One region of the Streptosporangium sp. NPDC049078 genome, then DNA from elsewhere that is predicted to be linked to it. Evidence: riboswitches for the same ligand, from Rfam matches in the RefSeq annotation. Region 1 holds a riboswitch; the other holds the start of a gene.
The links. Region 1 has a riboswitch for cyclic di-AMP ahead of AB0B90_RS27475 (CHAP domain-containing protein). Riboswitches for the same ligand answer to the same signal wherever they lie in the genome.
Positions count from the first base shown of each region.

Region 2: it holds a riboswitch for cyclic di-AMP, as region 1 does, so the genes downstream of both, AB0B90_RS17155 (NlpC/P60 family protein) here and AB0B90_RS27475 (CHAP domain-containing protein) in region 1, are expected to answer to the same signal.

Region 1 covers NZ_JBEZEL010000016.1:234,001-237,503, reverse strand. Annotated here, with positions in the region: gene AB0B90_RS27480 (extracellular solute-binding protein) at 1-748, opposite strand, end outside; gene AB0B90_RS27475 (CHAP domain-containing protein) at 1,179-1,874, opposite strand; cyclic di-AMP (ydaO/yuaA leader) riboswitch at 1,893-2,031, opposite strand; gene AB0B90_RS27470 (hypothetical protein) at 2,760-3,503, shown strand, end outside.
Region 2 covers NZ_JBEZEL010000009.1:191,177-194,679, forward strand. Annotated here, with positions in the region: gene AB0B90_RS17150 (LuxR C-terminal-related transcriptional regulator) at 440-640, shown strand; gene AB0B90_RS17155 (NlpC/P60 family protein) at 720-1,769, opposite strand; cyclic di-AMP (ydaO/yuaA leader) riboswitch at 1,775-1,922, opposite strand; gene AB0B90_RS17160 (amino-acid N-acetyltransferase) at 2,357-2,944, shown strand; gene AB0B90_RS17165 (RDD family protein) at 3,173-3,503, shown strand, end outside.

The DNA.
Region 1 (3,503 bases):
CGATGATGAGCTGGTTGTTCTTGTCGAAGTAGGCGACGTTGCCGTTCTTCGGCGCCTCCTGCGACAGGATCACGTTGTAGAGCGTGTTCGGGCCGTCGAGGAACTTGGGATCGGTCTTGCCGGGGTTGGCGGCCTTGAACTTCTCACCGATCGCCTTGAAGGCGTTCCAGTCCGGCCAGAGCTTGCCGACCTCCTCGCGGTCGGTGGGCAGGCCCGCCTTCTCGAACAGGTCCTTGCGGTAGCACATGGTCATGCCACCGATGTCGGTGCCCAGGGCGAAGAGCTTGTTGTCGGCGTTGATGCCGTTGTCCCACTTCGCTGCGGGGAAGTCGGCCTTACGGCTGTCCAGCCCGTACTCGGCGAGGTCGGTGAAGAACTGCGGGCGGGCCTTCATGAGACCCATCGCGCCCTCGTCCAGGGCGATGATGTCGGCCGCGCCGCTGCCCGCCTGCAGGCGCTGGAGCAGCTGCGGAAGATAGACGTCCTCGAAACGGTCGGTCAGGTTCTGGTACTTGACCTGGATGTTCGGGTTCGCCGCGTTCCACGTCTCCACGGCCTTGTCGTAGCCGAAGTTCTCACCGCCACCGAAGGTGTGCACGGTGATGGTTACCGGCTCGGCCGGGGCGGAGGAACCGCCCTCCGCGGCGGGTGCCGCCGGCTCGCTGGAGCTGCATGACGTGATGGCCAGGGCGGTGGCCGCCATGACCGCGACGGCGGCGAGCTTGCCGTGTCGCTTGTTGTTCAACATTCCGGACCCCTCTCAGGTGGTCGCCCGAACTTCATTGGGAGGCGACATCGCGGACCGGTCCCCGACAAACGCGGTCGTCGCGACGAGATCGTTCCTCAATGTGCTTTTGGGAGCGCTCCCACGAAGAGTGGACGATGGGCAACCAGGACGTCAATATGCCGAAACTCAACCGTTACATCCAGCCGCTTTAGGTGGGACTTTTGGTGTGAAAAGTCGACATACCTCCCACAAGGGTGATTGGGAGCGCTCCCACCTCACGGGCATACCAGTTGGGGCATTTCGTGGCCGTGCGGGGCTCGCGGAGGGGAGAGAGAGGGGCGGGCGGGGTGGAATATGGAATATCGTCAGGGGCACCGCTCGAACGAGCGGCGCCCCTGGGAGTGTGATGACCGGTCCGCGTTCACCGGCGGGGGGCCGGGGCGGCCGGAGGTCAGTCCGAGTAGACCGGGTAGCCGTAACCGACGACCTGGGAGACGGGCCTGACGCGCTCCTCGACGGCGCCGTTGCCGGTGTTGCCCTCGATCGTGGTGATCGTGCCGTTCCCGTTGTCCTTCTTCACGAAGCCGACGTGGTCGATGCCCTCGATGCTCTTGCCGCCGGCCCAGTCGAAGTAGACGACGGCGCCGGGAGTGGGGACGGTGCCCCAGTGTCCGTTGTTCTTGAACCACTTGGCGTGGGCGACGGTGTAGGCGTCCCAGCCCATCGTGGGGCGGATGCCGGCCGTCTCGCCGACCCAGGAGACGAACATCGCGCACCAGGGGGCGTTGGCGTACTCGTACACGCTCTTGCCGCCGTCGCGGGCCATGGTCTCCTTGGCGCGAGGGCTCGAAACGTACCAGGACTGGAACTTGGTTCCACCACCCTGGGCGTTCTCGCGGACACCGATCTGCTTGGAGGCGATGTCCAGGATCTGTGCGGCGGAGACCTTGGGAAGGCCTTCGGCGATGACCTGCAGGGAGGTCTTCGCGGCCCCGGCGTCCTGCGCGCGGGTGTCGGCGGGCGGTGCGTTCACGACGCCGTGGCCGTCGGCCAGAGCCGCGCCGGTGGTGCCCGTCGCGAGGACGGCGCAGGCGCCCAGGACGGCGCAGACGGCGCGGGGGGTGGAGGTGAGGCGATGCTTGGTCATGCGGGGGTTCGACTCCTTGCTTCGCTTCCATACCGCCTACCGGGTTAGCTGACGGGTTCGGGCTGGGAAGTGCCCTACGACGCATGAGTGCGTTGATTCACCCCAGGAACGTGGTTCCCCGGTTCCGCAGACTTCGCGGATTCGGCGGCCGTGCTCACCGACGGCGGAAGGTTCCGCCGGGTGGAGCGCGGTCGGGCAATGTGACGGCAATGCACAGATCTGTATAGACCTAGACAATTGCCATGAACAGGACGAACGTACGACAACACGGCAGACGATTACAAGTGGGACACATTGCTCTGACTTGGTAATACGTCCTAAATGAGGGGGTACGGCGGGGTGCCGCCTGGAGGGGAAGAGGGGAGTCGATCACGCCCCTCCGGCGCCGGGCGCACCTTCCTCCGGGGATGGAGGGGCGTCCGGGATCCCCCGCGTTCACGGCGATCCGGGTTTTCCCGACCCGCTCGCGAGGCGTCGGCCAGGTTGTGCTACCGCGCGTGGGGGGACCCTCCGTCGAAGATCGTATAGTCACCATTTTTTAGAACAAGTATTCGATGGTAAAAAGTATGCGGATGGTAGGAGTTCTCCCATGGAAGTGCCTGAGAGCGCGCACGGGGCCCGGCGGCTCACGACCATGTCCGAGGAGGTTCTCGCGGCCTCCAGGTGATCGGGGTCCACGGCCGGCGCCTCCCCGCCCGGCCCGCGACGATGAATCATCGTGGCCCCGCCGACGCCGGCCCGCCCGACGGACATCCGGTCGCATCCGATCTCGGACGGTGGCGGCGGAGAGGTAAAGACCAGAGAGATCATCTGCAATCTCGCGTGGTCGGCTGTTCACCCGCAGTTCCCTGCTCCTTAAGGCCACCGGGTTAGGTTGTGCCAGTCGTGAACGGGTCATCGCCCGGCGTGGAGGACGGTCGAGACCACGCGCGGGAGCAGGATTCGGCCATCGCCTGGGTGGAATCCCCGCTGCAGATGCTCTGCGCGGTGGAGGCCCACCACGCCGGGCTGCTCGGCGCCCGCAGCCATCTCGTACCCCGGGCGAAACTCCGCCCGCTGGCCGTGACAGGCCGCGAACTCGGCCGCCTCACCCTGCCGAGAGGGCTTGAGCTCACCCCGGCGCGCCCGGACATGCCCAGGCCGCGCCGGGGGGAGACCTGGGCGGTGGGCGACGCCTTCTCCGGCAAGGTCCAGTTCCGCTGGCTCACCGCGTCCCCCGGCCGGATCGTGATCGTCGACGACGGGCTCGCCACCATCAGGCTCCTGGAACTGCTCACCGGCAGGACGGGAACGCCCCTGCTGAGGGCGAGGGGGAAGGCGGGGAGGCTCAGGACCGTCCTCGCCACGGCGGCCGGGCTCAGGCTGCGCGCCGCCGCCCGCGCGGGGCGGTTGTCGATCTTCACCGCGCTGCCGGTGCCCTCCGACCTGGCGAAGGCCGTACGTGCCAGGGGAGTCGAGCTGGTCACCCACGACTTCGCCTGGTTGCGATCCCAGCCGCTGCGAAGGCCCCGCCCCGCCGAGCGCACCGTCGTCCTCGGCACCTCGCTGGTCCGCAACGGCCTGATCCACCGCGAACGCTACTTCGGCTGGCTGGCCGGGCTCGGATCGGCCGAGCCGGTGGCCTACTTC
Region 2 (3,503 bases), on a different contig from region 1:
TGTCGTCAAGGTGGCGGATGGTGATGGTCGCCGAAGACTATCGGGAAGAGATCGGTTTTTGCCGGGAAATGCGGGCAGTCCGGATCTCCGGAGGGCCCGCTCCGGCGTGCCCGGCGGGGCGAGGGCTCCCGCGAAACCTTGTTCTGCCAGGACTTCGATCACCGCAGCCAGGGGTACCTGCCGGCTCGTGCTCGGGATGGGTCATGACATAGCCGCAAAGGCACTGACATATCATGAGTACTTCATGTAGCGCCTACTATGTCAATACTGGACGCGCGCTATGAAGAGCGGAACTTGACGACCTTTGAACAAGGCGTTTACCGTTCCTGGCGGACGGTATTCATTTCCGGCGTCTCGCACCCGGTTTCCAGAGTGGGGGGAGTGACTCTTGATGGCATATCCAGAAGTGGATTCACGCCATGGCGACAGCCCCCTGGGCATGAGCGATATCGGTCTCAGCGATGACGATCTCGTGCTGCTGGCTGAGCTCGCCAAGGGTGTCACGGTCGATCGGGTGGGGCGTCGCCTCGACATCAGCGGGCGGACCGTCAGGCGCAGGCTGAGAGGCATCTGCGACCGCATCGGTGTCGCCACGGCGATCGAGGCCGTCGCCTGGGCCGCACGCCGTCGTCTGATCTGACACGGCACCGCACGCGTGCCCGGCAGGTCGGGCCGGGCACGCGTGCGGGCAGGGCAGGGCAGGACAGGGCGGGGCACGCTCAGGCGGCGATGCGGACGCCTCCGACGAAGGGCCGGTTGTCGATCGTGGTGATGTGGACGACGTCACCCGTCCGGGGCGCGTGGACCATCAGGCCCGCGCCGATGTAGATCCCGACATGGTGCAGGTCGCTGTAGAAGAAGACCAGGTCTCCGGGGCGTAGCTCTTTCCTGGAGACGTGGGTGCCGGCGGTCCACTGGTCGCCGGTGTAGTGCGGCAGGCTGATGCCGACCTTCTGGTAGGCCCACATGACCAGCCCGGAGCAGTCGAAGGAGTTGGGACCCTCGGCGCCCCAGACGTACGGCTTGAGCTGCTGGGTGAGCGCCCAGCGGGTCGCCTCCGCGGCCTTGCCGCTGCCCACGATGGGCACGTTGGTCTTCACCCGGGCGCCCCTGTTGCCGACGGCCCTGGCACGCACCTCGCTGAACAGGTCGCTCTCGACCCGCGCGACCAGACGCTCGATCTTGGTCCGGTTGCCGTCGATCTCCGCCAGGAGCTTCTTGACCTCCGCCGTCCTCGCCTTGGCGCCGGCCTTCGCCCGCTCGGCGGCCTCGATCGCCCGGGCGACCTGGGCGACCTCCTCGCTCTGCTGCTGCTGGAGCGCGTAGTTGGTGGTGGCCTGATCGAGGAAGGTGTCGGGGTCCGTCGCCTGTGTGAAGGCGAGTCCGGAGTTCAGGCCGCCCGACATGTAGGTGCTCTGCGCCAGGAGGGTGGCCTTGGTACGACGGGAGGCCAGCTCCGACTCGCTCGACGCGAGGATCTTCTCGGCGCTCTCCGCGGCCCGCTGGGCCTGCCTGAGCTTGACCCGCTCGCCGTTGTACCGCTCGGCGAGGACGCCGATCTCCTCGTGCAGTTTCTCGGCCTGCTTGGCCAGCTGCTGGAGGCTGGGTTCGGGGTCGGCGGTGGCCGCGACCGTCGGTGTGCCGAGAGTGAGGGTGGCGAATGCCAGGCCGATCACCGCCATGCGGCGGCGCAGCCCGCGCGGCGCGCGTTCTCGACGGCGGGCGTCGTCGCCCGCGTTCTTTCCTCCGCGGTCGCGCTCGCGCTTCACCAACGGGCTCCTCTCCTCGGCCGCCTACCGGGTTAGCTGACGGGTTCGGGCCGGAGGCAGCCCTACCGAGTGCGCCGTTGGCACTCGGATTCACCCCCAAGGACGTGGTGGGTCCCCGGTTCCCCGTGGTGAGGGATTCGGCGGGTCAGGCTTTTACGTCTCTGACATCGAGCACGGAGATTAGTGCACCCGTGGTTCCTGCTCAACCAGAACTGCGAATTCAGTGGAGGTTCCGCAACTGAAGTGTCACGGAAAGATCACATGTCAATATGATCAACATGGCCATTACGCTGCCTTTACCTCCCCGGCGGGGGGTGTGGGGAAGGTCTTCCCAGGTCCGGGACCGTACCAAAGGTGAGTTGTGGCACACGTGAGATGCCGCGCGCCCAGTGTGGTAAAGCGATTACCGGCGGTCATGTGAGGGGGGTGTGCCGCGAGTTAAGGAGGAGCCGTAATTGAAGACCGGTGAGGACGTACGCTGAACGGTCATGGAGCAGCTTGCTGAGCATTCTCCCGTGCCGGTCGTGCGCACCCCGGGCGGCGGGGAGCGACGCGCGGGACCCGAGGGGGCGGAGCCTGACCCGCCCCTGCCCGAGGCGGCCGAGGTCGCGGAGATCGCCAAGGCCGCCGAGGTCGCCGAGGTCTCGGTCCGTCGTGCCCGGACCCCGGACGTCCGCGCGATCAGGCGGCTCGTCGACACCTACGGCGGCGTCGGCCCCCGCCTGCTGGAGAAGGCCACCGTCACCCTGTACGAGGACGTTCAGGAGTTCTGGGTCGCCACCGACGCCGAGGGGGCGGTCATCGGCTGCGGGGCTCTCCACGTCCTCTGGGAGGATCTGGCCGAGATCCGCACCGTGGCCGTCGATCCGACCCGTCGCGGGATGGGAATCGGCCACCGGATCGTCTCCGCCCTCATTCGCACGGCCGCGGAGCTGGGCCTGCGCCGGGTCTTCTGTCTCACCTTCGAGGTCGACTTCTTCGCCAGGCACGGTTTCCGCGAGATCCAGGGCACGCCCGTCGCCCCCGCGGTCTACGCGGAGCTTCTCGCCTCCTACGACGAGGGCGTGGCGGAGTTTCTCGATCTGGAGCACGTCAAGCCCAACACCTTGGGAAACACCCGGATGTTGCTCCACCTGACACGTGAGCCCGACTGTGATGACTTTAGAGCTGACTGATCGGAAAGGTGACTGTCGATACCTATGTCGATACCTTGTGCAGCAGCAAGCATGTGCGTCTGACATTTGCCACATGCGCAGTCTAAGTGAGGTGACGCGGTGAGCACCGGACAGCCGCCGTATCCACAGGATGATCCCGACCGCGATCGCACACCGTCGGGACACCCGGATTACGGACAGCACAACGCGGGTCGAGCCGCTGGCGAACTCGATCCCGACGTAACGGTCATGGGATATCGGTCGGAGGCCTCACAGCCGAACACCGGCCCAGGACAGAGCCAGCCCGGCTACGGCCAGGGTTACGGGCAGCAGGGCTATGGCCAGCAGCCCGGTTACGGCCAGCAGGGTTACGGCCAGCAGCCCGACTACGGGCAGCAGTCCCAGCAGCAGGGCTACGGCCAGCAGGGCGGGACGGGGTCGTACGGGCAGCAGCAGCCCGGCTACGGGCAGCAGTCCCAGCAGCAGGGTTACGGCCAGCAGCCCGGCTACGGCCAGCAGGGCGGGACCGGCGGGTACGGCCAGCAGGGCGGGACGGGGTCGTACGGGCAGCAGCAGCCCG